3 regions of the Streptomyces sp. NPDC015661 genome follow, and region 2 is predicted to be linked to each of the others. Evidence: predicted binding sites of a transcription regulator. Region 2 holds the regulator's gene; each other region holds the start of a gene.
The links. Region 2 encodes HrcA, which represses chaperone genes, less so after heat shock. Its sites were predicted from a motif close to TTNGCACTCNGNNNNNCNGAGTGCNAA; they were not measured.
Positions count from the first base shown of each region.

Region 1: the regulator HrcA is predicted to act here: its motif matches at 6,266-6,292, upstream of groES (co-chaperone GroES).
Region 3: the regulator HrcA is predicted to act here: its motif matches at 6,329-6,355, upstream of groL (chaperonin GroEL).

Region 1 is NZ_JBIBST010000001.1:529,161-538,386, reverse strand. It holds gene tsaD (tRNA (adenosine(37)-N6)-threonylcarbamoyltransferase complex transferase subunit TsaD) at 1-130, shown strand, start outside; gene ACF07V_RS02505 (hypothetical protein) at 142-387, shown strand; gene ACF07V_RS02500 (polysaccharide deacetylase family protein) at 445-1,323, shown strand; gene ACF07V_RS02495 (YciI family protein) at 1,423-1,788, shown strand; gene ACF07V_RS02490 (RNA polymerase sigma factor) at 1,850-3,055, shown strand; gene ACF07V_RS02485 (hypothetical protein) at 3,159-3,824, shown strand; gene ACF07V_RS02480 (SAM-dependent methyltransferase) at 3,763-4,944, opposite strand; gene ACF07V_RS02475 (polysaccharide deacetylase family protein) at 5,053-5,994, shown strand; gene ACF07V_RS02470 (hypothetical protein) at 5,991-6,245, shown strand; gene groES (co-chaperone GroES) at 6,392-6,700, shown strand; gene groL (chaperonin GroEL) at 6,845-8,473, shown strand; gene ACF07V_RS02455 (ester cyclase) at 8,536-9,226, opposite strand, start outside.
Region 2 is NZ_JBIBST010000004.1:486,462-495,687, forward strand. It holds gene ACF07V_RS14040 (AAA domain-containing protein) at 1-2,999, shown strand, start outside; gene hemW (radical SAM family heme chaperone HemW) at 3,053-4,294, shown strand; gene ACF07V_RS14050 (peptidoglycan-binding protein) at 4,353-4,727, opposite strand; gene ACF07V_RS14055 (DUF3097 domain-containing protein) at 4,852-5,664, opposite strand; gene ACF07V_RS14060 (MBL fold metallo-hydrolase) at 5,675-6,403, opposite strand; gene hrcA (heat-inducible transcriptional repressor HrcA) at 6,550-7,569, shown strand; gene dnaJ (molecular chaperone DnaJ) at 7,570-8,709, shown strand; gene ACF07V_RS14075 (nitronate monooxygenase) at 8,793-9,226, shown strand, end outside.
Region 3 is NZ_JBIBST010000014.1:134,299-143,524, forward strand. It holds gene ACF07V_RS32345 (hypothetical protein) at 1-320, shown strand, start outside; gene ACF07V_RS32350 (trehalose-6-phosphate synthase) at 507-1,862, opposite strand; gene ACF07V_RS32355 (hypothetical protein) at 1,945-2,667, opposite strand; gene ACF07V_RS32360 (glucosyl-3-phosphoglycerate synthase) at 2,736-3,677, opposite strand; SAM riboswitch class I at 3,831-3,975, shown strand; gene thrC (threonine synthase) at 3,969-5,276, shown strand; gene ACF07V_RS32370 (MoaD/ThiS family protein) at 5,318-5,596, shown strand; gene ACF07V_RS32375 (cold-shock protein) at 6,003-6,206, shown strand; gene groL (chaperonin GroEL) at 6,522-8,150, shown strand; gene ACF07V_RS32385 (hypothetical protein) at 8,258-9,226, opposite strand, start outside.

The DNA of each region.
Region 1 (9,226 bases), on a different contig from region 2:
CAACCGGCCGGCCTCGGACCTGGAGCTGTCCGCGGACTCCTCGCTGCCGGTGACGGACCCGCACGTGCCCGGCGCGTCGCACGACCACGACCACGTGCACGAGGTCAGCAAGGAGAACCTGTACTCGTGAGGCTCACGCTCATGTGGGAGGCCCGGGCCGCTCAGGGCCGGGGCGCCGAGCTCCTGGAGTGGGCGCGGGCCCGGGCCCGGGTCCTCGCCCGGGAGCCGGTCCGCCGGGAGATCTTCCGGGCCCCGCAGGACCGGGTCCTCGTCCTCACCTGGTGGGAGGCGGAGACCTTCGACGCCGAACTGCCCGAGCTGCCGGAGCCGGACGCGGAGCTGATCACCCGTCCGGTCCACCGCTGGCGCTTCGAATCGGTCGAGTAGGCGATTCCCGGCCGGAAATAGAGCAACCTTTCGATCGTTTCGGGCATCCCACAGCGCGTGAAGAAGACGATCGCGCTGTGGGCGGCCCTGACCGCCGCCGCCGTCCTGGTGACCGGCTGTACGGCCTCGGCGGCCGAGGAGCGCGGAGCCGGCGCTCCCGCTCGGACGGCGTCCCCGGCCACGGGGGAGTCCGGGGAGACCGGAGACTCCGGGAAGGCCGGCGAGGCCGGGCGCGAGGCCCCCGGTGCCGCCGCGGCCGCCGCGTACCGGAAATGGGGCCTGAAGCCCTTCGCCGCCCCGCCCGCCCCGCCCGCGGTCAAGCCGGTCGTCCGCCCGGCCGGCGGGCCGGTGCCCGTCATCAGCGAGATACCCACCCGCGAGAAGATCGTCTTCATCACGATCGACGACGGGGCCGAGAAGGACCCCGAGTTCGTCCGGATGATGAAGGACCTCGACGTTCCGGTCACGATGTTCCTCACGGACTCGGCCATCCGCGCCGACTACGGGTACTTCGCGCCGCTCGTCGCCCAGGGCCACGGCCTCGCCAACCACACCCTCACCCACCCCAACCTGCGCACCCTCTCCCAGGAGGGGCAGCGCCGGGAGATCTGCGGCCAGCAGACGAAGCTGAAGGAGCGGTACGGCACGACCCCACGGCTCTTCCGCCCGCCGTACGGCAACTGGAACGAGGCCACGCGCGCGGCGGCGGGGGAGTGCGGCGTCGACGCGATCGTGCTGTGGCGCGAGTCCATGCAGATCAAGAACATGCAGTACCAGCGCGGCGACAGGAAGCTGCACCCCGGCGACATCATCCTGGCCCACTTCCGGGGCCCGTCCGAGCTCAAGGGCCGGACGATGACCGAGATGACGGCGACCATGCTGCGGAAGATCCAGGAGCAGGGCTTCACGGTCGCGCGCCTGGAGGACTACGTCTGAGAAATTCTCCGGGCGCGGTGTCGATGCGGACGGCTCCCGTTCGACGTAAGTGTGGACGGCGGGGAACGGCCCCGCCCACCGCACCACCGAGGAGTCGTCATGCCCCGCTTCCTGTCCCTCGTCCGCATCGAGGAGAACACCATCGACATGGAGAGCGCCGACCCCGGCTTCGAGCAGCGCATGGGCGCGCTCTTCGAGGAGATCACCAAGGCCGGCGCCATGGTGGACACGGCCGGGCTCAGGCCGACCGCCGAGGCCACCCGGATCACCTGGTCGGACGGGACGCTGTCGTTCACCGACGGCCCGTTCACCGAGACCAAGGAGGTCGTCGGCGGCTACGCGATGCTCCAGTGCAAGGACATGGCCGAGGCCGTCGAGTGGGGGAAGCGCTTCCTGGCCGTCCACCCGCCGCACTGGAAGGTCGGCCTGGAGGTCCGCGAGGTCGAGGAGATGCCGGAAGGCTGACCCGCGCTGTGCTGTCATACGAGATGTGACGGTGGAGAGCACGCTGGAGACGGTCTTCCGGATGGAGTCGGCGCGGATCATCGCCACGGTGGCGCGGATCGTCAGGGACGTCGGCATCGCCGAGGAGATCGCCCAGGACGCGCTCGTCTCCGCCCTGGAGCAGTGGCCGCGGTCGGGGGTCCCGGAGCGCCCGGGAGCCTGGCTGACGGCCACCGCCAAGCACCGCGCCGTCGACCTCGTGCGGCGGCGCGAGACGTACGCCCGGAAGCTCGCCGAGGTGGGCCGGACGCTCGCGGAGGAGTCGTACGACCCCGAGCCGTCCGGCCCGGGCGACATCGACGACGACGTCCTCCGGCTCGTCTTCACGACCTGCCACCCGGTGCTCTCCGCCGACGCGCGGGCGGCGCTCACGCTGCGGCTCGTCGGCGGGCTGCGGACGGACGAGATCGCCCGCGCCTTCCTCGTGCCGGAGGCGACGGTCGCGGCGCGGATCACCCGGGCCAAGCGGACGCTCGCGAGGACGGGCGTGGAGTTCGAGGTGCCGTACGGGGAGGACCGGGCGGCCCGGCTCGGCTCCGTCCTGGAGGTCGTCTACCTGATCTTCAACGAGGGGTACGCGGCCACCGCGGGCGACGACCTGCTGCGGCCCGGCCTGTGCGAGGACGCGCTGAGGCTCGCCCGGGGCCTGGCCGCCCTGATGCCGGGGGAGAGCGAGGTGCACGGCCTCGCCGCCCTGCTCGAACTCCAGGCGTCCCGGACGGCGGCAAGGACCGGCCCCGACGGGCGGCCGGTGCTCCTCGCCGACCAGAACCGCAGCCGCTGGAACCGGCTGCTGATGCGCCGTGGATACGCGGCCCTCGCCCGGGCCGGGGACGGCCGCTCCTACGGGCCGTACGCCCTCCAGGCCGCGATCGCCGCCTGCCACGCGCGGGCCGCCTCGTACGAGGCCACGGACTGGCCGACGATCGCCGCGCTGTACGCCCGGCTCGGCACCCTGGCACCGTCCCCGGTGGTCGAACTGAACCGCGCGGTCGCGGTGTCGATGACCGAGGGCCCCGAGGCCGCCCTCCGGATCGTCGACGCCCTCGCCGCCGAACCGGCCCTGGCCCGCTACCACTTGCTCCCGAGCGTCCGGGGCGACCTGCTGGCCAGGCTCGGCCGGACGGCGGAGGCGCGGGCGGAGTTCGAGCGGGCGGCCGAACTCACCCGCAACGAGAGCGAGCGCGAACTGCTGCTCGGGCGGGCGCGGAAGTCGGGCGCGGCGTAGGGGGAGTTGGGTGTGGTGACGGGGGCAGGGGGGCGAGCGTCCGGGCGGAGGGTCCCAGGGGGTGTCCGGTCTCCTCGGCGAGGAGCACCTTAGGGTGCTGGACATGTCCCCGCGTACCCCGCTTCCTCCTCCGCCTCCGCCCGCCGAGCTCCAGAGCTGGCCCGACCGGGACGCGCGGCTCGCCGACCGGGCGCTGGCGCTCGACGAGTTGGGGCGGCGGCTGCTCGGCGCCGGGCGGCTCGCGCTCTTCCTGCTCTGGTTCTTCCTGCTGGAACTGGGCTGGTCGCTGATCGGCGTGCTGCTGACCGCGCTCGGCGCACCGCTCGCCGACCCGATGACGACGATGCTCGGGGTCTTCGCGGCGGTCCCCGGCATCGGGGTCTTCGTGACGTCCGTGTGGCTGACCGTCCGCAGCCTGCGGCGCGACCGGACCGTCCGTGAGCGCCTGGCCCTGTGGGCGGCCCTCGACCGGCACGGTCCGACGGACGCCCGGCTGCGCGCCCCCGTCCTCAGTGCCGGCTGGCTGCTGCTGTCCTTCGCGATGTGCGGGGTGGGCCTCTGGCTGGGCTTCGCGGTCCCGGCGGGCGCCGGTCGCGACGACGGTTACGGCGTGGTCGCGTACGGCATGGGCGCCGCGCTGATCCTGTGGGTCACGGGGCTGACCGGTCTGGCGAAGGCCGTCGGCCACTACCGCTTCGCGGTGCGGCTCACCGGCCCCCGCCGGCCGGCCGGCCGATCAGCATCGTCGGGGCTCCCGCGACCCGAGTGAGGAGGACGGTCGCCGCGTGCGGGCCCTTCGGCTTCACCTTGCGGCGGATCTCCTCCGGTTCGACCGCCGAGCCGCGCTTCTTCACCGTCAGGGTGCCGACCTCCCGCTCCCGCAGGAGGGCCTTCAACTTCTTCAGGTTGAAGGGGAGTTCGTCGGTGATCTCGTAGGCGGCGGCGTACGGGGTGGGGGTGAGGGTGTCCGCCGTGACGTACGCGATCGTCTCGTCGATCAGGCCGCCGCCGAGTTCCTCCGCCACCTCGGCGACCAGGTGCGCGCGGATGACGGCGCCGTCCGGCTCGTACAGGTAGCGGCCGACCGGGCGGACCGCCGGGTCGGGCAGTCCCCGGCCCGTCAGGGTGGTCCCGGAGGGCAGCAGGGTGGCCCGGCGGGCGCCCGGCTCCGTGCCGAACCAGAGCACGGCCTCCTTCACGTCCCCGCCGTCCGAGATCCACTCGGCCTCGGCCTCCTCGGGCACCGCCTCGTGCGGGACGCCCGGCGCGATCTTGAGTGCGGCGCGCGGGGCCCTGCGAGCCGCCCCGATCGCCCAGGAGAGCGGTGGGGAGTACGCCTCGGGGTCGAAGATCCTGCCCCGGCCGCCGCGCCGCGCCGGGTCGACGAAGACCGCGTCGTAGGGGCTCGTGTCGATCTCCGTCACGTCGGCGCACCGCACCTCGATCAGCTCCGCGAGGCCCAGCGCCTCGGCGTTGGCCCGGACCGCCGCGGCGGTCAGCGGGTCCCGGTCGACGGCGAGGACGGAGATCCCGGCGCGGGCGAGGGCGATCGCGTCGCCGCCGATCCCGGAGCAGAGGTCCGCGACGCTGCCGACGCCCATGGCCTTCAGCCGGGCCGCCCGGTACGTGCCCACCGAGGCGCGGGTCGACTGCTCGACGCCGTTCGGCGTGAAGTACATCCGGTACGCGTCCTCGGCGCCGAACTTCGCCACCGCCCGCTGCCGCAGCCGCGCCTGCCCGAGGGCCGCGCTGACCAGCTCGGCGGGGTGGTCGCGGCGCAGCCGGGAGGCGATCGCCAGCTCCTGGGCGGGGTCGTAGTCGCGCAGGGCGGCGAGGAGCGTCTGCCCCTCGGGGGTGAGCAGGGCGGCGAAGGAGGCGAGGTCGGTCACCGTCCCATTCTGATCCCTGGAAGGGTGTGGGCCGGCCGGGGGACGGCGGGGGCGGTACGGCGGTGTCGCGGCCCGGAAGGGGCTTCCGCGCTGACAGGATGCGGCGCCATGCAGCTCGTACGACAAAAGGACCAGATGATGGCAAAAGGTGTGCACCGCTCCCGTCGGACGTTCGGGGCGGCGCTCGCCGTGGCCGCCCTCGCCTCCGCCGCCACGGCCTGCTCCGGCAGCGCCGAACCCGAGCGCGGCGCCCCCGCCCCCGCCGCCGAGAAACAGGCCCCCGCCGCCGGCGCCCTCAACGCCTACGTCGAGAAGGTCCGCGCGCAGCGGGCCGCCCGCGTGCTCGCCGCCAAGAAGTGGGGCCTCGCCAAACCCCCGCTCGACGCGCCCGCCCCGCCCAAGGTCAAGCCGAAGATCACCACCCGCAAGGGCTTCGAGACGGACGGCGAGGGCCTGCCGCCCGTCTTCACCACCGTGCCGACCAAGCAGAAGGTCGTCTTCCTGACGATCGACGACGGCGCCGAGAAGGACCCCCAGCTGCTGAAGATGATGAAGGAGCTGCGGATCCCCTACAGCGCCTTCCTCAGCAACTACCTCGTCAAGGACGACTACGGCTACTTCGCGAAGATGCAGAAGTCGGAGGAGTCCGGCGTCTCCCTGCACAACCACACCCTCAACCACCGCTACCTGCCCGGACTCTCCTACAGCGAGCAGAAGCGCGAGATCTGCGGCATGCAGGACGTCATCGAGAAGCAGTTCGGCAAGCGGCCCCCGCTCTTCCGCCCGCCCTACGGCAACTACAACGAGGACACCCTGCGCGCCGCGAAGTCCTGCGGCGTCAAGGCGGTCCCGCTCTGGGCCTCCGAGGCCTTCCCCGACCACATGGAGTGGCGCGAGTGGGACCGGGACCTGCACCCCGGCGACATCGTGCTCACCCACTTCCGGGGCAAGGAGGACTGGAAGGGCACCATGCCGGACATGATCCGGCGTGTGATGAACGTGATCACGTCGAAGGGGTACGCGGTGGCGAAGCTCGAGGACTACGTGTGAGCACGAGGGCACACCGGCGGGTCGCCGCCCTCGCCGTGACCGGGGCGCTCCTCGCCCTGCCCGCCTGCGCCTCCTCGGTCGACCCGATCGAGCGGCTCGGCCGGAAGGCGGCGGAACGGGTGAGCCCCCGGCCCACCCCGGTCGAGACCGTACGGGCGGCGCCGGACAGGAAGAGCTGCGAGAGGGCTCCGGCACCCCGTACGGTCACGCCACGGAGCGATGAATTGGCACTCCGCTTGACCGAGTGCTAATCGCGGTCATAGTCTCGGCTCTGGCACTCCCCACTGGAGAGTGCCAACACAGCGACGGGCAGGTCCGGCACCCGCGACGACGGATCCACCTGGTCGCCACCTCAGACAGTTAACCCCGTGAGATCTCCGAAGGGGGAGGTCGGATCGTGACGACCACCAGCTCCAAGGTTGCCATCAAGCCGCTCGAGGACCGCATCGTGGTCCAGCCGCTCGACGCCGAGCAGACCACCGCCTCTGGCCTGGTCATTCCGGACACCGCCAAGGAGAAGCCCCAGGAGGGCGTCGTCCTGGCCGTGGGCCCGGGCCGCTTCGAGAACGGCGAGCGCCTGCCGCTCGACGTCAAGACCGGCGACATCGTGCTGTACAGCAAGTACGGCGGCACCGAGGTGAAGTACAACGGCGAGGAGTACCTCGTCCTCTCGGCTCGCGACGTGCTCGCGATCGTCGAGAAGTAGTACGGGGGTCTGGGGGTCGCCCCCCAGAAGACTCTGTACCGAAGTATCTGAACCAGATGCTTTGAGCTGCGCCCCCTGACCCCGCACCGGGCGTCCGGGGGCGCAGTTCGTTCCACCCCATTCCGAGAGGGCTGAACCGCTCCCATGGCGAAGATCCTGAAGTTCGACGAGGACGCCCGTCGCGCCCTTGAGCGCGGCGTCAACAAGCTTGCCGACACGGTGAAGGTGACGATCGGCCCCAAGGGCCGCAACGTCGTCATCGACAAGAAGTTCGGCGCCCCCACCATCACCAACGACGGTGTCACGATCGCCCGCGAGGTCGAGATCGAGGACCCGTACGAGAACCTCGGCGCCCAGCTCGTGAAGGAGGTGGCGACCAAGACCAACGACATCGCGGGTGACGGCACCACCACCGCCACCGTGCTCGCCCAGGCCCTGGTCCGCGAGGGTCTGCGCAACGTCGCCGCCGGTGCCTCCCCGGCCGCCCTGAAGAAGGGCATCGACGCCGCCGTCAAGGCCGTCTCCGACGAGCTGCTCGCCACCGCGCGCCCGATCGAGGACAAGTCCGACATCGCCGCCGTCGCCGCGCTCTCCGCGCAGGACCAGCAGGTCGGCGAGCTCATCGCCGAGGCGATGGACAAGGTCGGCAAGGACGGTGTCATCACCGTCGAGGAGTCCAACACCTTCGGCCTGGAGCTCGACTTCACCGAGGGCATGGCCTTCGACAAGGGCTACCTGTCCCCGTACATGGTCACCGACCAGGAGCGTATGGAGGCCGTCCTCGACGACCCGTACATCCTGATCAACCAGGGCAAGATCTCCTCGATCCAGGACCTGCTGCCCATCCTGGAGAAGGTCATCCAGGCCGGCGCCAGCAAGCCGCTCCTGATCATCGCCGAGGACGTCGAGGGCGAGGCCCTCTCCACCCTCGTCGTGAACAAGATCCGCGGCACGTTCAACGCCGTGGCCGTCAAGGCCCCCGGCTTCGGCGACCGCCGCAAGGCGATGCTCGGCGACATGGCCACCCTCACCGGTGCCACCGTCATCGCCGAGGAGGTCGGCCTCAAGCTCGACCAGGCCGGTCTCGACGTGCTGGGCACCGCCCGCCGCGTGACCATCACCAAGGACTCCACCACCATCGTCGACGGTGGCGGCAACGCCGAGGACATCGCGGGCCGCGTCGGCCAGATCAAGGCCGAGATCGAGTCCACGGACTCCGACTGGGACCGCGAGAAGCTCCAGGAGCGCCTCGCGAAGCTCGCCGGCGGCGTCTGCGTGATCAAGGTCGGCGCCGCGACCGAGGTCGAGCTCAAGGAGAAGAAGCACCGTCTGGAGGACGCCATCTCCGCGACCCGCGCCGCGGTCGAGGAGGGCATCGTCTCCGGTGGTGGCTCCGCGCTCGTCCACGCCGTCAAGGTCCTCGAGGGCAACCTCGACAAGACCGGCGACGAGGCCACGGGTGTCGCGGTCGTCCGCCGCGCCGCCGTCGAGCCGCTGCGCTGGATCGCCGAGAACGCCGGCCTCGAGGGCTACGTCATCACCTCGAAGGTGGCGGAGCTCGACAAGGGCCAGGGCTTCAACGCCGCGACCGGCGAGTACGGCGACCTGGTCAAGGCCGGCGTCATCGACCCGGTGAAGGTGACGCGCTCCGCCCTGGAGAACGCCGCCTCGATCGCCTCCCTCCTCCTCACCACCGAGACCCTCGTGGTGGAGAAGAAGGAAGAGGAGCCGGCGGACCACGGCCACGGCCACGGTCACGGCCACTCCCACTGAGGCAGCTGACTGACCACTGAGGCCCGGTGTCCCCGTCGCGGGGGCACCGGGCCTCGTGCTGTTCAGGCCTCCACGGCGCCGAGCTGCCCCATGAGCCCGAGCATGTCGTACTGCCACCAGCCCTCGACGGCCTTGCCGTCCTCCCGGAAGCGGTGGACGACCATCCCGGTCATGCTCACCTCCATCCCCGTCGGCTGGATGCCCATGAAGTCGCCGACATGGGTGCCGTTCCAGGTCCAGCGGGTGCAGACCCGGTCGCCGTCGGCGATCTGGTCCTCGACGGTGAAGGTGAAGTCGAAGGCCGCCCGCCACATCTCGGCCTCGCGCCGCACCGCGTCCATGCCGTACGCGTCGCTCGGGTTGCTCGGATCGTGGTCGTGGTACCCCTCGGCGAACACCTCGTCGAGCGGCGGAAGCTCCCCGGGCATCGAGACCAGCTCGAAGAAGCGGCGGGAGGCGGCCTTGTACATCTGCTCGTCCCGGACCACGTCCAGATCGGTGAAGGTCGGCATCTCGTCACAGAGCGCGACCATCTCCCGGAAGATCCGGTCGGTCTCGGGGAGCTGCGAGTTCCGCATGGCCACGTCGTACGAGGGGAACTCGACGATCTCCACGACGTGCGAGGCGTCGGAACGGTCCTTGCCGACGATGCTGTGCGTCGCGGTCCGCTTGCCCTTGGTCTGCTCGACCCACCGGTCCATGAGCCGGTTCAGGTCCTCGACCCGGCTCGTCTTGCAGTCGATGATCTGCACG
Region 2 (9,226 bases):
GGCGCGGCGCTCCGCCGGCAGTGGACCGCGCCCGGCGAGCCGCCGAGGGTGGGGACGTGAAGGCGTACGCCGAGGCGATCGGGGAGCTGGAGGAACTGCGGGAGGCGCTGGCCCGCAAGCACGCCTGCGACCTGGCCTACTCCGCGGTCGCCGACTGTCTGCCCGAACTCGCGGACCAGTTGGAGGCGGAAGCCGAGTCTCCCGTCTGGGACGAGCGGCTGCGCCGCTACGAGGAGGCGTGGGCCTGGTCGGCCTGGTTCCTCCGGATGGAGGAGCTGACCGACCCTGCTGCCGAGAAGCGGGCCCTGGCTCGCCTCTCCCAGGCCGACGCCGACATCCGCATCGGTCTGGAGCGGCTCGCGGCCGACAAGGCCTGGTACGGCTGTCTCTCCCGGCTGACCGACGACCAGGCTGTCGCCCTCACCTCGTACCAGCAGAGCGTCCGACGGCTGGGCAAGGGAACCGGGAAGTACGCGCATCGGTACCGGCAGCAGGCCAGGGAGAGCCTCAAGGCGAGCCAGGAGGCGGTCCCGGCGTGGATCATGCCGCTGCACGCGGTCACGGATACCGTCCCGATGGACCGGTCCGGTCGCTTCGACGTGGTCATCATCGACGAGGCGAGCCAGTCCGGCCCCGAGGCGCTGCTCCTGGCCTGGCTCGGCGCCAAGATCGTCGTGGTGGGTGACGACAAGCAGGTCAGCCCGGCCAATGTCGGGATCGACCACGACGAGCTCTTCGCCATCCAGGGCAGGGTGCTCAGCGGTCTCCCCGACTTCCGGCGCAGTTTGTTCGCGCCCACGGCGAGCTTCTTCGACATCGCCTCCGGCCTGGCCGGTGGTCGCGGGCGCCTCATGCTGCGTGAGCACTTCCGCTGTATGCCCGAGATCATCGGCTTCTCGAACGAGCTCTGCTACGGCGGCAAGCTCCAGCCGCTTCGGCAGTACGGTGCCGACCGGCTGCCTCCGCTCCGCTCGGTCCACGTGGCCGACGGCTACGTGGAGGGAGTCGGACAGAAGCAGGTCAACCGGCCGGAGGCCGAGCGTCTGGCGGAGACGGTGGTCCGGTGCATCGAGGATCCCGCGTACGCGGGCCGCACCATGGGGGTGATCACGCTCCTTGGGCAAGGCCAGAAGTACCTCGTCGAGGACCTGCTCGCCGATCGCGTCCCGCTCGACGAGCGGCAGCGGCGCCGTCTCCGGGTCGGCAGCGCGGAGGAGTTCCAGGGCGATGAGCGGGACGTCGTCTTCCTCTCCGCGGTGGCTTCGTTGACCGGGCCCGAGGGACCGCGCAGGATCGGTTCGTACAGCAGCACGCTGTCCCAGCAGCACATCAACGTGGCGGCTTCCAGGGCTCGGGACCAGGTCTGGCTCTTCCACAGCGTCACATTGACCGAACTCGCCGAGTCGGACTTCCGGCGCCGGTACCTCGACTGGTTCTCTCGCCCCGCGGAGCAGCTGGACGGATCGGGTCTTGGCGACGTCACGGCCGACGAGCCCCATGAGGCCTTCGACAGCCTCTTCGAGCAGCGGGTCTTTCTGGCCCTGCGGAGTAGGGGCTACCGGGTCCGTCCGCAGTATCCGGCCGGGCGGTACCGCATCGACCTCGTTGTCGAAGGCGGTACACGGCGACTCGCCGTCGAGTGCGACGGGGACGCCTACCACACCGAGGAGAACGCGGACGCGGACGCGGCCCGGCAGCGCGAGCTGGAACGGGTCGGCTGGACATTCGTACGGATCAGAGGAAGCCGCTACTTCCTCGATCCGGAGAAGGCTCTGGAACCCCTGTGGGCCGAGCTCGACAGACTGGGCATCGAGAAGGCGACGAGCGGATGGGCAGCCGTTGCGGGCGTTGCCACAGCTGTACTCGACGAGACGCCGCTCCTTCCTTCCCAGTCCGAAGCCGCACGCGTGTCTGAGGCCGAGCAGGCACCGCCACTTCCGCGCGTGCGGACAGGGGAGCCGGTGGCTTCGCAGCAGAGACCCAAGGGCTCCTCGCAGTCGCAGTCGCAGCCGATGACGCCTGTCGCTGCCACGACGGGCGAGAGTGAAGACGCGGCGGACAGGCCGCGGTGGACCCTTGATCCCACAGGGTTTCGTACCGTCGCTTGGTTGCGTCGAGGCGAGGTCAACGCGGCGCAGCACGCGTTCAGCATGAGGCGTACGGTCCCCGACGACGAGGATGCCACGGGGTCGGCCCGATTCCTGTCCAAGGCGGGAACGGCCGGCGCCGACCTTGTAGAGGTCGTCAGGGCGGGTGAACCGCTCGTGCGACTCACACAGGACGAGGTGCAGGGGGTCATCCGCGCGGCTGTGGCCAAGACCGATGTTCCGGTTCTCGCGGGCGATCGCCAAGTTGCTCTTGTGCGGTACCACGATCGGCGATCAGCCGAGGCGGTTCGGCACGGCTCCTCCACGGAGCTGCTTCGCCGACCCGCCCGGGAGCCGGAGACCCGAGCGCCCAGGGCGAAGTCCCCGGTGTCGCGAGCGCGGGTCGCCGCGACACCGCCGGTCGTGGCGGACAGCGTTCCCTCGGCCCGAGACCGCCGTATCAGGGTGGACCGGCTGTCCGTCACCGCCTACCGCAGGGTCCAGCGCGAACTGGACAGGATCAGGGACGAACTCGAGAAGCCCCTTCCCGAGGTGGTTGCCGTCGATTCCGCGTCCTGGCGGGCGCAGCAGGCCGGCCGGGAACAGCTGCAGAAGACGCTGCTGGACCGTAAGGAGTTCCTGCGGACGCTCCTGGACGAGGTGGCGGTCGATCCCGGCAGCGGTGGTGGCAGCCTTGTCACGCCGGGTTGCCTGGTTGGAGTGGAGGACCCGGACGACCCCGGTATCACCACGTACGAGATCGCGCTGCGGCCCGGCGAGGAGGCGGAGAAGCTCAGCCCGTACACCCCGCTGGGAGAGGCCCTGCTCTGGAGCGAGGTGGGAGACACCGTCCGGTGGAAAACGGAGGACGGCCGGCGGCACAGCGTGATCGTTCGCTACGTCGACAGCTGACCGGGACGGCAGTGACCCCGGGGGCCGGAGGTTCACCCGGGCAGTACGGGACAATGGATCCCATGCCTTCCGTACTGCCCGATGGTGAGCCCGTGCCCGACGACGGGGCGCTGCCCCCGCGCGCCCTCGAAGGGGCCGGGGAGCGGCCGCTCGGGTTCTATCTGCACGTGCCGTACTGCGCGACGCGCTGCGGCTACTGCGACTTCAACACGTACACGGCGAGCGAGCTGCGCGGTACGGGCGGTGTGCTCGCCTCCCGGGACAACTACGCCGAGCAGGTCGTCGAGGAGATCCGGCTCGCCCGGAAGGTCCTCGGGGACGACCCCCGGCCCGTGCGGACCGTCTTCGTCGGCGGCGGCACGCCGACGCTGCTCGCCGCCGGGGACCTCGTACGGATGCTCGGAGCGATCCGGGACGAGTTCGGGCTCGCGGACGACGCCGAGGTGACGACGGAGGCCAATCCGGACTCCGTGAACCCCGCCTATCTCGCCGAGCTGCGGGACGGGGGCTTCAACCGGATCTCCTTCGGGATGCAGAGCGCCCGGCAGCACGTCCTGAAGATCCTCGACAGGACCCATACCCCCGGGCGGCCCGAGGCCTGCGTCGGGGAGGCGCGGGCCGCCGGGTTCGAGCACGTCAACCTCGACCTCATCTACGGCACGCCCGGGGAGTCCGACGACGACTGGCGGGCCTCCCTCGACGCGGCGATCGGCGCGGGGCCCGACCACGTGAGCGCCTATGCGCTGATCGTCGAGGAGGGGACGCAGCTCGCCCGGCGCATCCGGCGCGGCGAGGTGCCCATGACCGACGACGACGTGCACGCCGACCGGTACCTGATCGCCGACGCGGCCTTCGAGGAGGCGGGCTTCTCCTGGTACGAGGTGTCCAACTGGGCCACCTCCGAGGCCGGGCGCTGCCTCCACAACGAGCTGTACTGGCGCGGCGCGGACTGGTGGGGCGCCGGGCCCGGGGCGCACTCGCACGTGGGCGGCGTCCGCTGGTGGAACGTGAAGCACCCCGGCGCGTACGCCGCCGCGCTCGCGGAGGGGCGTTCTCCCGGCGCCGGGCGGGAGATCCTCGCCGAGGAGGACCGGCGCGTCGAGCGGATCCTCCTGGAGCTGCGGCTGCGGGAGGGCGTCGAGCTGTCGATCCTCAAGCCCGCGGGCCTCGCGGCCTCGCGCAGGGCACTGGGGGACGGGCTGCTCGACCCCGCGTCGTACGAGGCGGGGCGCGCGGTCCTGACGCTGCGCGGGCGGCTGCTGGCCGACGCGGTGGTGCGGGACCTGGTGGACTAGGGGCCCGATCCGAAGCCCCTGCCCCGCCGGTCGGCGGGGCAGGGGCGCGGAGGGCGGGTCAGTAGTGCGTCGGCAGGTAGTCGTAGCACTGGTCCGCGAGCGCCGGGGCCTGGCTCAGGACCTCCATCATCTTGTCGCCCGTGGTGGGCCCGACGATGCCGTCCGCCTGGGAGTCGCCCAGCTTCCACCGCTGGAAGCCCACGACGCCCCACTGCGTCCGCTCGCCCCAGACGCCGTCGATCTCCAGCGGCACCGAGACGGCATGGGCCAGGTTCACCGCGGCCTGCACGCACTTCACGCCCTCGCCCCGGCTTCCGTACGAGAGATACGGGGCGGAGGTGTCGGCACTGGCGGTGCCGGCGCAGGTCACCAGGGCGACGGCGACGGAGGACGTCAGCAGTGCGGCCCTCCTGAGGGTGGGGCGGTGGGACACGGGTTCCTCCAGGCGTGGGGCGGTACGAGTGATCGTTTCCGCACGCTGGCACGTCCGCGTCCGTCCCGGCACGTGTCCCGGTGTCCCGGGACACCGGGACACCGCCTTTCCGGGACGCGCCCGCCTACGGCTCCCGCGGCGCCGTCACGAAGTCGATCAGTTCCTCCACGCGGCCGAGCAGCTCCGGTTCCAGGTCCTTGTAGGACGTCACGCGCTTGAGGATCGCCTGCCAGACCGCGCCCGTGTTGTCCGAGGGCCAGCCGAGGGCGCGGCAGACGCCCGTCTTCCAGTCCTGGCCCCGGGGGACCGCCGGCCAGGCCGGGATGCCGAGGGAGGACGGTTTCACGGCCTCCCAGACGTCGATGTACGGGTGGCCGACGACCAGGACGTCCGGGGAGGTCACCCGGGCGGCGATCCTCGACTCCTTCGAGCCCGGCACCAGATGGTCCACCAGGACGCCGAGCCGGGCGTCCGGGCCAGGGCCGAACTCCGCGACGATCGCGGGCAGGTCGTCGACGCCCTCCAGGTACTCCACGACCACGCCCTCGATCCGCAGGTCGTCGCCCCAGACCCGCTCGACGAGCTCCGCGTCGTGGCGGCCCTCGACGTAGATCCGGCCCGCCCGCGCCACGCGCGCGCGTGCGCCCGGCACGGCGACCGAGCCGGAGGCCGTACGGGTGGGGCGGGACGGAGCCGACACCGGTCGCACCAGCGTCACGACCCTGCCCTCCAGGAGGAAGCCGCGCGGCTCCAGCGGGAAGACCCGGTGCTTGCCGAAGCGGTCCTCCAGGGTCACCGTGCCCGCCTCGCAGCGGATCACCGCCCCGCAGAAGCCCGTGGCGACCTCTTCGACGACCAGGTCGGGGTCCGCCGGGACCTCGGGGACGGGCTTCGGCTTCTTCCAAGACGGCGTCAGGTCCGGGTTGTAGCTGCGCATTTGGGCGACGCTACGACACCTCGAAGCGGCGTGCCAGTTCATCGCGCTGTGCCCGGACGAACGTGGCGTCCACCACCGCGCCGTGCCCCGGTACGTACACCGCCTCCTCGCCGCCCAGGGCGAGCAGCCGGTCCAGGGCGTCGGGCCAGCGGGACGGGATCGCGTCCGGGCCCGCCTGCGGCTCGCCCGACTCCTCCACCAGGTCGCCGCAGAAGACGACCTCCCGCGTGCCGGGGACGCAGAGCGCCAGGTCGTGACCCGTGTGGCCCGGGCCCACGTTCGCCAGGAGGACCTGCCGGTCGCCCAGGTCGAGCGTCCACTCGCCCGAGACCACGTGCCGCGGTGCCACCAGGAGGTCGGCCGCCTCCGCTGCCGCCGCCCCGTCCAGACCCTGCTTCACCGCGTCCGTGCGCAGCTCGTCCCGGTCCCGCACCCGCCGCATCAGCTCGTCCGAGCCCACCGCGCCGAAGACCTCCGCTCCCGCGAACGCCGCCGTGCCGAAGACATGGTCGAAGTGGGGGTGACTGAGTGCGATGTGTGTCACCTTTCGGCCGCCCGTGAGCGCCGCCACCTGTCCCCGCAGTTCGGCGCCCTCGGCCGTCGAGGAGCCCGTGTCGTACAGCAGCACCCCCCGTGTGCCCAGGACCAGCCCGACCGTGGCGTCCCAGCCGGGCAGCCGTCGCCGGCCCACCCCGTCCGCGAGCCGCTCCCATCCGTACGCTTCCCAATCCACGTCCATGGGGCGACGCTAACCGGTGCGGGCGCCGCCTCCTTGCCAGGAGCGATGCCCGCCGCCGTACACTGGCCGGGGGATCGCTGGCACTCGGACAGGGCGAGTGCCAAAAGCGGAGCAACCGGAACGACGACAGCTGGAGGTGCGCCACGATGCTCAGCGAACGCAGGCTCGAGGTCCTGCGCGCCATCGTCCAGGACTACGTCGGGACGGAGGAGCCCGTCGGCTCCAAGGCGCTCACCGAGCGCCACAAGCTCGGCGTGTCGCCCGCCACCGTGCGCAACGACATGGCCGTCCTGGAGGAGGAGGGGTACATCGCCCAGCCTCACACCAGCGCCGGACGCATCCCGACCGACAAGGGCTACCGCCTCTTCGTCGACCGGCTCGCCGGCGTCAAGCCGCTGTCGACCCCCGAGCGGCGCGCCATCCACAACTTCCTCGACGGAGCCGTCGACCTCGACGACGTCGTCGGGCGCACGGTACGACTGCTGGCCCAGCTGACCCGCCAGGTCGCCGTCGTCCAGTACCCCTCGCTGACCCGCTCGACCGTCCGGCACGTGGAACTGCTCTCGCTGGCCCCGGCCCGCCTGATGCTCGTCCTCATCACGGACACCGGCCGGGTCGAGCAGCGCGTCGTCGACTGCGCCGCCCCCTTCGGCGAGACCTCGCTCGCCGACCTGCGGGCCCGGCTCAACAGCCGGGTCGTCGGCCGCCGGTTCGCCGACGTGCCGCAGCTGGTGCAGGACCTCCCCGAGTCCTTCGAGGAGGTCGAGGACCGCGCCACGGTCTCGACCGTGCTCGCGACCCTCCTCGAAACGCTCGTCGAGGAGCACGAGGAGCGGCTGATGATCGGCGGCACCGCCAATCTCACCCGCTTCGGACACGACTTCCCCCTGATGATCAGGCCCGTCCTGGAAGCCCTGGAGGAGCAGGTCGTGCTCCTCAAGCTGCTCGGCGAGGCCAAGGAATCGGGCATGACCGTACGCATCGGGCACGAGAACGCCCACGAGGGGCTGAGCTCCACGTCCGTCGTCTCGGTCGGCTACGGTTCGGGCGGCGAGGCAGTCGCCAAACTCGGCGTGGTCGGACCGACCCGCATGGACTACCCCGGAACGATGGGAGCGGTACGCGCAGTGGCACGTTACGTCGGACAGATCCTGGCGGAGTCGTAAGTGGCCACGGACTACTACGCCGTACTCGGCGTGCGCCGCGACGCTTCCCAGGACGAGATCAAGAAGGCGTTCCGGAGGCTCGCGCGCGAGCTGCACCCGGACGTCAATCCCGATCCGAAGACGCAGGAACGCTTCAAGGAGATCAACGCCGCCTACGAGGTCCTCTCGGACCCGCAGAAGAAGCAGGTCTACGACCTCGGCGGCGACCCGCTCTCGGCCTCCGGCGGCGGTGGCGCGGGCGGCGGCTTCGGAGCCGGTGGCTTCGGCAACTTCTCCGACATCATGGACGCCTTCTTCGGCACGGCCTCGCAGCGCGGCCCGCGCTCGCGCACCCGCCGCGGCCAGGACGCCATGATCCGGCTGGAGATCGACCTCAACGAGGCGGCCTTCGGCACGACGAAGGACATCCAGGTCGACACGGCGGTCGTCTGCACCACCTGTTCGGGTGAGGGTGCCGCGCCCGGCACCTCCGCGCAGACCTGTGACATGTGCCGCGGCCGCGGCGAGGTCTCCCAGGTCACCCGGTCCTTCCTCGGCCAGGTCATGACCTCCCGCCCCTGCCCGCAGTGCCAGGGCTTCGGCACCGTCGTCCCGACCCCGTGCCCCGAGTGCGCGGGCGACGGCCGGGTCCGGTCCCGTCGCACGCTGACGGTCAAGATCCCGGCCGGCGTCGACAACGGCACCCGCATCCAGCTCGCGGGCGAGGGCGAGGTCGGCCCCGGCGGCGGCCCCGCCGGCGACCTGTACGTCGAGATCCACGAGACGCCGCACGAGGTCTTCCAGCGGCGCGGCGACGACCTGCACTGCACGGTCACCATCCCGATGACGGCGGGCGCGCTCGGCACCAAGGTGCCGCTGCAGACGCTCGACGGCGTCGAGGAGATCGACATCCGGCCGGGCACGCAGTCCGGCCAGTCGATCCCGCTGCACGGACGCGGCGTCACGCACCTGCGGGGCAACGGCCGGGGCGACCTGATCGTGCACGTCGAGGTGACGACCCCGAGCAAGCTCGACGCCGAGCAGGAACGCCTCCTGCGCGAACTGGCCAAGCTGCGCGGCGAGGAACGGCCCACGGGCCAGTTCCAGCCGGGGCAGCAGGGGCTGTTCTCGCGCCTCAAGGACGCGTTCAACGGGCGGTAGCGCTTTTGCGTACGGGAAGGGGGCGGCACCCCGGTGCCGCCCCCTTTTTCCGCGCCTCGCCCCGCGCATGACACGATGCCCATATGTCCACCACCGCACTGAACGATCTCTCTCGGTTTCCGATCGTGCAGGCCCCCATGGCGGGTGGCGCCTCCTGTCCCGAGCTCGTCGGAGCCGTCTGCGAGGCCGGGGCGCTCGGCTTCCTCGCCGCCGGGTACAAGACGGCCGGAGGCCTGTACCAGGAGATCAAGCAGGTCCGCGGGCTCACCTCCCGCCCCTTCGGCGTCAACCTCTTCATGCCGCAGGACGGGCGGCCCGCCGACCCCGCCGCCGTCGAGGTCTACCGCCACCAGCTCGCCGGCGAGGCCACCTGGTACGACACCCCGCTCGGCGAGACCGACGACTCCCGCGACGACGCGTACGACGCCAAACTGGCCATCCTCCTGGAGGACCCGGTCCCCGTCGTCTCCTTCACCTTCGGCTGCCCCGCCCGCGAGACGTTCCACGCCTTCGACCG
Region 3 (9,226 bases), on a different contig from region 2:
TGCTGACCGAGTCGGCCGCGAGCGCCCCCACCGGGACCGCGGCCGCCACCTGGGAGAAGCAGCTCGTCGCGCTCGTTCAGGACTGCCAGGACGAGCCGGCCGGCCACTGGCGCTACGGCGCGGCCCACACCCTGACCACCACCGGCGGCACCGCCCGCTGGTACCCGGCCTACAACGGCGACGGAACCGCCACCGGCGGGGTCGCGGTCCTGCGCAGCGGCACCAGGGTCGCCATCGTCGAGCTCACCGGTCGGCCCGCCCACGCCCCGGCCTACGTCGAAGGCATCGCCACCGCGGCACTGAAGCGCCTCTCCTCCTGAACGGCAGCCCCGCTCCGCCCGCGCCGTCGGGCGGAGCCGGCCCCGAACCACCCGGCACGGCACGTACTACAGCGCCGTCGAGGCCAGTAGCGGCCCCGGCCGCAAGCAGGTCGACGTGATCAGACGGTTCCGTCAGCCGGGTCGACACGCTCTCCCCTCGCCTCGACCGTCCGCCGGGCCACCGGCTCACCGCTCCCGCAGGGCCTCCAGCTGGTCCAGGAACCACCGTTGTGGGGGGAGGGCGGTGGCCGCGGCGGCCAGGCGTTTGGTGCGGTCCGCTCGTTCCGTGGGGGGCATCGTCAGGGCCGTGTGCAGGGCCTGGGCCGTCTCCGTCACGTCGAAGGGGTTCACCGTGAGCGCGTCCTCCTTCAGTTCCTCGTACGCGCCCGCGCCCGTCGACAGGACGAGGGCGCAGCCCGACTCCGAGACGACCGGTATCTCCTTCGCGACCAGGTTCATGCCGTCGCGCACGGGGTTCACCAGGGCCACGTCCGCCAGGCGGTAGGCGGCCAGGGAGCGGGTGAAGTCGTCCTTCACCGAGACCAGGACCGGCTGCCAGTCCGCCGTGCCGAACTCGGTGTTGATCTCCTCCGCCAGTTCCTTCACCGCCGCCGTGTACGCGCGGTACGACTCCAGGTCCTGGCGGGAGGGGTAGGCGGACGCCAGGTGGACCACCCGGTTCCGCCATTCCGGGTGGGTGGTCAGGAGTTCGCGGTAGGCCTGCAGGCCTCGCAGGATGTTCTTCGAGAGTTCCGTGCGGTCCACCCGGACGATGGTCTTGCGGTCGCCGATCTCCTCGCGGAGGCGGGCCAGGCGGTCGTCCACCTCCGGGCGGTACGCCAGTGCCCTCAGGTCGTCGGCGTCGACTCCCAGCGGGTACGCCGCCACCCGCGTGCGTCCCGGGTCGCCCGCGCCGTTCTCGAAGGCCTCCGCCCACGCGCGCGTGTGGAAGCCCAGCCGGTCCGCGCCGAGCATCCCGCGCAGGAGCTCCTCGCGGATGTCGGTCGGCAGCATGCGCAGGTACGCGGGCGATGCCCAGGGGGTATGGGTGAAGTGGGCGATGCGGAGGTCCGGGCGCAGGTCCCGGAGCTGTCCCGGAACCAGCGCCAGGTGGTAGTCCTGCACCAGGACCGCCCCGCCCTCCGCCGCCTCCGCCGCCAGGGCCTCCGCGAACGCGCGGTTGTAGCTCCGGTACGACTCCCAGCGGCGGCGGAACTCCGCGTCGAAGACCGGCTCGCGCGGGATGTCGTACAGGTGGTGGTGGAGGAACCACAGCACCGAGTTCGCGATGCCGTTGTACGCGTCCGCGTAGACCCCCGGGTCGATGTCCAGCATCCGCACGCCCGGCTCGCCGGTCCCGCGTCGCACCGCCTCCCGGTCGCCCTCGCCGAGCGCCGCGCACACCCAGAGGCTCTCGCGGGAGTCGATGGTGCTCAGGGCCGACGCCAGGCCGCCGCCGCCCTTGCGGGCGTCCAGCGAACCGTCCTCGCCCAGCACGTACGAGACCGGGCCCCGGTTGGATGCCACCAGCACAGTTGCCATGTGGCGAACCTAGCCCGTCCGGTAAACGCTCAAACGTACGTATACGAGACGAGCCGATTCGGCCACAGGGAGTTGCCGCAGGTCAGTCGCGTCGGCCGCGCATCGCCGCCTTCACCGGGTCCGGGCCGGGGAACCTGTGGACGACCGTCAGGGACCAGCCGGCCACACAGCCCTTGCCGTCCGGGGCCCACAGGCTGCCGACCGCCACCTGTGCGTCCGTCCCCGAGACGCCCGCGAAGGCGGCGGTCACGTCGGATTCGCCCGTGTAGTAGTGCGGGCCGCTGGTGTCGGCCGGGTCCGCGACCATGCTGTCGATCGAGACCGGGGTGGCGGGACCCGCCCCGACCTTGATCACCGGGGCCGTCGTCGTCGGGTCGCCGGGGGAGCGCCCGACGTCCGCGCCCGAGATGTCGCAGCGCTTCAGCAGGGCGCCGCTCGGGCCCTTGTACGTGCCGTCGTTCCCGCCCCAGAAGAGGCGGGCGTACGCGACCTCGGCGCCCGCCGGGATCTTCACGTGGCCGGTGCTGGAGCCGTACCCGGCGTCCCCGACGCCGCCCGCGCCGACCCGCCGCATCACGAAGGTGTTGTTGTTGTCCGAGCCCTGGCCCGAGGCCGCCGTCGCGCAGGGGGCCGCCAGGTCCGCCGGGGCGGTCGGGCAGCCCATGACCGTGTTGCCGATCGTGGCGAAGTCGCCGTACAGCGACTCGTCGTACCGCTTGCCGAAGGGCTCGACCACGTCCGCGGCGGCCGGACCGGCCGCCGTGAACGCGATCGGGCCCGCTGTGAGCCCGAGGACCGCGAGCACCCTGCCCAGGTGAAGTTGCGTGAAGCGGATAAATGGGCAATGTATGCAAAACGGATCATCGTGAGCCGTTACGCCACGCGGCGGTGCGCGTACTCCGCGATCTCGGCCATCGGCGGCCGCTCCTCCGTGTCCACCGCGTACGTCCGCGGCTCGAAGCCCTTCTCGCCCCGCTCGAACTGCGTCAGCCGCGGCCGCACCAGGTGCCCCCGCGAGAGCCGCAGCTGCGCCGTCCGGTAGATCGCCGCCGCCATCCGGCCCAGCGCCTGCCCGTCCTGGTGCCGGTGCTTGCGCACCCCCACGTCCACCTGTGCGAGCGCGTCCAGGCCCACCGTGTGCAGGGCGTCCACGAGCAGCCCCAGCTCCACTCCGTAACCGACCGGGAACGGCAGCCGTTCGAGCAGCGAGCGCCGCGCCGCGTACTCGCCGCCCAGCGGCTGCACGAAACCGGCCAGCTGCGGCCAGTGGAGGTTGAGGAGGGGGCGCGCCACCAGTTCGGTGACCCTGCCGCCCTGACCGGGGGTGTCTCCGAACGGGCGGTCGTACATCGCCTTCACGAAGTCCACGTCCGGGTCCGTGAGCAGCGGGCCCACGATCCCCGTCACGAAGTCCGCCGAGAAGTCCCGCAGGTCCGCGTCCACGAAGCAGACCACGTCCCCGCTCGTCACCATCAGCGACCGCCAGAGCACCTCGCCCTTGCCGGGGACCGCCGGTATGCGGGGGAGTATCGCGTCCCGCGCGACAACCCGCGCGCCGGCCGCCGCGGCCACCTCCGCCGTACGGTCCGTGGAACCCGAGTCGATCACCACCAGCTCGTCCACGAGGGGGACGGACTCGGTCATCAGCTCGCGCCGGATCACGGAGACGATGTCCCCGACCGTCGCCTCCTCGTTCAGCGCGGGCAGGACGACGCTGACCTTCGTGTTCCGCTTGGCGGCGAGGATTCGCTCCAGCGGCCGGTCCGTCACGGACCAGGACCGCCGGTCCAGCCAGCGCTCCACCTCTTCCAGCACGTGATCTCTCTCCATCTCGCGGTTCGGACGGCCGGTCCAAGCGTCCGGGCCTTCGGTTACAGTCTTGAACAACGCGGATGCCCGATGCACGTCGGGGTGCCGCCCGCGTCGGAGTGCAGGAACGAAAGTCCACCGCACTTCACAATCGAATACCGCTCATCCAGAGGGGCAGAGGGAAACGGCCCGTTGAAGCCCCGGCAACCCTCCAGTCGGTTACTCGTCCTCCAGCGAGGCTCCCGGCTAGGGAAGGTGCCAAATCCGTCTCATGGCGAAAAATTCGTCATGGGAAAGATGAGGAGAAAGGGCCTCGCCTCCATGGCTGTTCAGACCGTCGCACCCACCACCGTCGACCTCGGTCCCGCGTCCGGACTTTCCTGTCGCGAATGTGGTGAATCCTTCCCGCTCGGACCGATCTTCGCCTGCGAACTCTGTTTCGGACCGCTCGAGGTCGCGTACGACCTTCCCACCGGTGACCCCGAGGCGCTGCGCAAGCAGATCGAGGCCGGCCCCGCCAACATCTGGCGCTACGCCCCCCTCCTGCCCGTCCCCGCGGACGTCGCCGAGAAGCCCAACCTGAACCCCGGCTGGACCAAGCTCGTCCAGGCCGACAACCTCGCCCGCGAGATCGGCGTCGCCCCCGGCAAGCTCTTCGTCAAGGACGACTCCGGCAACCCGACCCACTCCTTCAAGGACCGGGTCGTCGCCCAGGCCCTCGAAGCCGCCCGCGCCTTCGGCTTCACCACCCTCTCCTGCTCCTCCACCGGCAACCTGGCCGGCGCCGTCGGCGCCGCCGCCGCCCGCGCCGGCTTCCGCTCCTGCGTGTTCATCCCGCACGACCTGGAGCAGGGCAAGGTCGTCATGGCCGGTGTCTACGGCGGTGACCTCGTCGCCATCGAGGGCAACTACGACGACGTCAACCGCTTCTGCTCGGAGCTCATCGGCGACCCGCTCGGCGAGGGCTGGGGCTTCGTGAACGTCAACCTCCGTCCGTACTACGGCGAGGGCTCCAAGACGCTCGCGTACGAGATCTGCGAGCAGCTCGGCTGGCAGCTGCCCGACCAGATCGTCATCCCGATCGCCTCCGGCTCGCAGCTCACGAAGATCGACAAGGGTCTGCAGGAGCTCATCAAGCTGGGCCTCGTCGAGGACAAGCCGTACAAGATCTTCGGTGCCCAGGCCGAGGGCTGCTCCCCGGTGTCGGCGGCCTTCAAGGCCGGCCACGACGTCGTACGGCCCCAGAAGCCGAACACCATCGCCAAGTCCCTCGCCATCGGCAACCCGGCCGACGGCCCGTACGTCCTCGACATCGCCCGCCGGACCGGCGGCGCCGTGGAGGACGTCAACGACGAGCAGGTCGTCGACGCCATCAAGCTCCTCGCGCAGACCGAGGGCGTCTTCGCCGAGACCGCGGGCGGCGTGACCGTCGGCGTGACGAAGAAGCTCGTCGAGGCCGGTCTCATCGACCCGAACCTCACCACCGTCGTCCTCAACACCGGCGACGGACTCAAGACCCTGGACGCGGTGGCCGACACCTCTCAGGCGACCGCCACCATCCGCCCGAGCCTGGACGCGTTCCGCGAAGCCGGCCTGGCGCTCTGAGCCGGCCCGCCCTCCTGGCCCACTGAAAGGTTTACGAAGACATGGCCGTGAACGTCCGCATCCCCACCATCCTCCGCACCTACACGGGCGGCCAGTCCGAGGTCCAGGCCGAGGGCGCGACCCTCGCCGAGGTCATCGCGGACCTGGAGAAGAACCACACGGGTATCGCCGCCCGTGTCCTGGACGACCAGGGCAAGCTGCGCCGCTTCGTCAACGTCTACGTGAACGACGACGACGTGCGCTTCGAGCAGGGCCTGGAGACGGCCACCCCGGCCGGCGCGGGCGTCTCGATCATTCCGGCCGTCGCAGGCGGCTGCTGAGCCGCAACGGGCCCATTGCGCCTTACCGGTCAGTACGAATTGCCCCTTCCGCGCGATAAGCGGAAGGGGCAATTCTGCATGGTTGAGCGCGGTAGAGTTGGGGAAGTCCCCTCCGCTGCTCATGCCAAGCGCATATGAGAATGCGTCCCCGCACGACAAGAAGCAGCCAAAGTGTGTGCGCGTTGTGTACCTTCTGCGCGCTTTGCCGGGCCCGACTTGCCCCGTCATCCAGGGGATTATCCCCAATTCCCCTTTCCAGGGCGCCCAGAATTCCCGGTCGAATGACCTGTTGCAGAGGGCAGTTGGGCAGATACATTCAGCCGCGGTCGACGCGTTCCGGCGCAGGGTCTGACCCGGGTCCGCGAAGTGCGGTCCCGCGCAAGGGCCAGTAATAGGGGAGTTAGGCATGGCTCAGGGCACCGTCAAGTGGTTCAACGCGGAGAAGGGCTACGGCTTCATCGCGGTAGACGGTGGTGCGGATGTTTTCGTCCACTACAGCGCGATCCAGATGGATGGCTACCGCAGCCTCGAAGAAGGCCAGCGGGTCGAGTTCGAGATCTCGCAGGGCCAGAAGGGTCCGCAGGCGGACATGGTCAAGCTCGCCGTCTGAGCGCGGCGCGATCGGCCACCGACGCAACGCCGTCGAGGGGTCCGCATCCCTGAGGGGATGCGGACCCCTCGCGCGTTCCCGGTCCGGCCACCCCCCGGTCACCTCCCGAAACGCGAGAGTCGCTTGCACTCTCCTAGGGCGAGTGCTAATCATTGGCGTTAGCACTCGGAAGGTGAGAGTGCTACGAGGATCGGGCAGACGAGGCCGCCGGCCGGGTGGGGCAAGGAACCACGCGGAGTCGCGGAGGCCGTCCGTCGCGGGCGTCGGCGCGGTCCTGGAGCGTTATCCACCCCATGTCCGGGAGGACCACTTCACATGGCCAAGATCATCGCGTTCGACGAGGAGGCCCGGCGCGGTCTCGAGCGCGGCATGAACCAGCTCGCTGACGCCGTCAAGGTCACCCTCGGCCCCAAGGGCCGCAACGTCGTCCTCGAGAAGAAGTGGGGCGCCCCCACGATCACCAACGATGGTGTCTCCATCGCCAAGGAGATCGAGCTCGAGGACCCGTACGAGAAGATCGGCGCCGAGCTGGTCAAGGAAGTCGCCAAGAAGACGGACGACGTCGCCGGCGACGGTACGACCACCGCCACCGTCCTCGCCCAGGCGCTCGTCCGCGAGGGTCTCCGCAACGTCGCCGCCGGTGCCAACCCGATGGCCCTCAAGCGCGGCATCGAGAAGGCCGTCGAGGCCGTCTCCGGCGCCCTGCTCGAGCAGGCGAAGGATGTCGAGACCAAGGAGCAGATCGCTTCCACGGCCTCCATCTCCGCCGCCGACACCCAGATCGGCGAGCTCATCGCCGAGGCGATGGACAAGGTCGGCAAGGAAGGCGTCATCACCGTCGAGGAGTCCCAGACCTTCGGTCTGGAGCTGGAGCTCACCGAGGGTATGCGCTTCGACAAGGGCTACATCTCGGCGTACTTCGCGACCGACATGGAGCGCATGGAGGCGTCGCTCGACGACCCGTACCTCCTGATCGTCAACTCCAAGATCTCCTCCGTGAAGGACCTCCTTCCGCTCCTGGAGAAGGTCATGCAGTCGGGCAAGCCGCTGCTGATCATCGCCGAGGACGTCGAGGGCGAGGCCCTGTCGACCCTGGTCGTCAACAAGATCCGCGGCACCTTCAAGTCCGTCGCCGTCAAGGCCCCGGGCTTCGGCGACCGCCGCAAGGCCATGCTGAACGACATCGCCATCCTCACGGGCGGCACGGTCATCTCCGAGGAGGTCGGCCTCAAGCTCGAGAACGCGGGCCTCGACCTGCTCGGCCGCGCCCGCAAGGTCGTCATCACCAAGGACGAGACCACCATCGTCGACGGTGCCGGTGACAGCGAGCAGGTCGCGGGTCGCGTGAACCAGATCCGCGCCGAGATCGAGAACTCCGACTCGGACTACGACCGCGAGAAGCTCCAGGAGCGCCTCGCGAAGCTGGCCGGCGGCGTGGCCGTCATCAAGGCCGGTGCCGCGACCGAGGTCGAGCTCAAGGAGCGCAAGCACCGCATCGAGGACGCCGTTCGCAACGCGAAGGCGGCCGTCGAGGAGGGCATCGTCGCCGGCGGTGGCGTGGCCCTGCTCCAGGCGTCGAACGTCTTCGAGAAGCTCGAGGCCGACCTGTCGGGCGACGAGGCCACCGGTGCCAACATCGTCAAGCTGGCCCTTGAGGCCCCGCTGAAGCAGATCGCGGTCAACGCCGGTCTCGAGGGCGGCGTCGTGGCGGAGAAGGTCCGCAACCTGCCCGTCGGCCACGGCCTCAACGCCGCGACCAACGAGTACGTCGACCTCATCGCCGAGGGCATCATCGACCCGGCGAAGGTCACGCGCTCCGCGCTGCAGAACGCCGCGTCGATCGCCGCGCTGTTCCTCACCACCGAGGCCGTCATCGCCGACAAGCCGGAGAAGGCCGCTGCGCCGGCCGGCGGCGGCATGCCGGGCGGTGACATGGACTTCTGATCCTGACGGATCGGCAGTTCATCGCTGAACGCGCACCTCGCGAACGCGAACGAGGGCGGCACCCCCTGGTGGGGGTGCCGCCCTCGGGCGTTTCTCGGTGACGTCGGTCAGCGCACGTCGACGTAGTCCCCGCCGGCCGAGGCCGGGGAGTGGAAGTGCAGGTGGTCGGCGGAGTAGTGGCGGATCCGCCAGGTGCCGTCGGCGGTCGCCTTCACCTTGAGGGAGACGTTGCCGCTCGCGTTGGACCGGCCCGTCGCCATCTGCCTCCAGGCCGTCGTGCCCTTCGCCTGGAACTGCAGGACGACCGGCGCGTTCCCGTACGCCCGCCAGGCGCCGTTCCAGTAGTGCTGGAGTCCGCCGGTGACGGTCACGTACCCGCCCTTGGTGACCGGCTCGGGGCCGGCGTTCAGGGAGACGATCCGGGTGTCGCTGCGGACGAGCCGGAAGGAGTACGTGGCGGACTCGGCGAGCTCGTCGGTCGTCAGGTGACGGACCCGGTACCAGCCGCCCCGGCCGGCCGCGTTGAGGGTGATCTCGTTCCCGCCGTAGATCATCTCCCTGGGCGTGACCCGCTTCCAGCCGCCGACGACGGACTGCTCCAGCTGGACGGTCTGCTCGGAGAAGTACATGTCCGGCGCGTACACGGCGCGGAGGGAGACGGTCACCGAGACGCTGCCGTCGGCGGAGAGCGAGGCGGCCAGGAGGTCGGTGCGGGAGTCCAGGGGGACGGCGAGCGGGCCCGAGAGCCGGTCGAAGCTCAGGAACGGGTCGCCCGAGGTGACCTCCCACTCGTACTGGCCCGCTCCGGCCGAGGCGAGGAGTTGCGCGCTGAACCTGCCGGTGGCGTCCGTGAGTACGGTCTTGCTCCGCGGGCCGAAGGCCACCCGGACGGGCTGCTCGGCGAGCGGCGCTCCGGCGGCGGCCGGGTCGGTGAGGAGGCCGCTGACGGTGACGGTCTCGCCGTCGAACGCCCGCTTCCTGTCGGCTGCCGCGGTGGCCGTGACGCGGCGGGGCTTGTACTCCCACACGTCGCGGGAGGCGTGCACGGTGCCGTGCACCTCGGTGCTGTCCTCGGC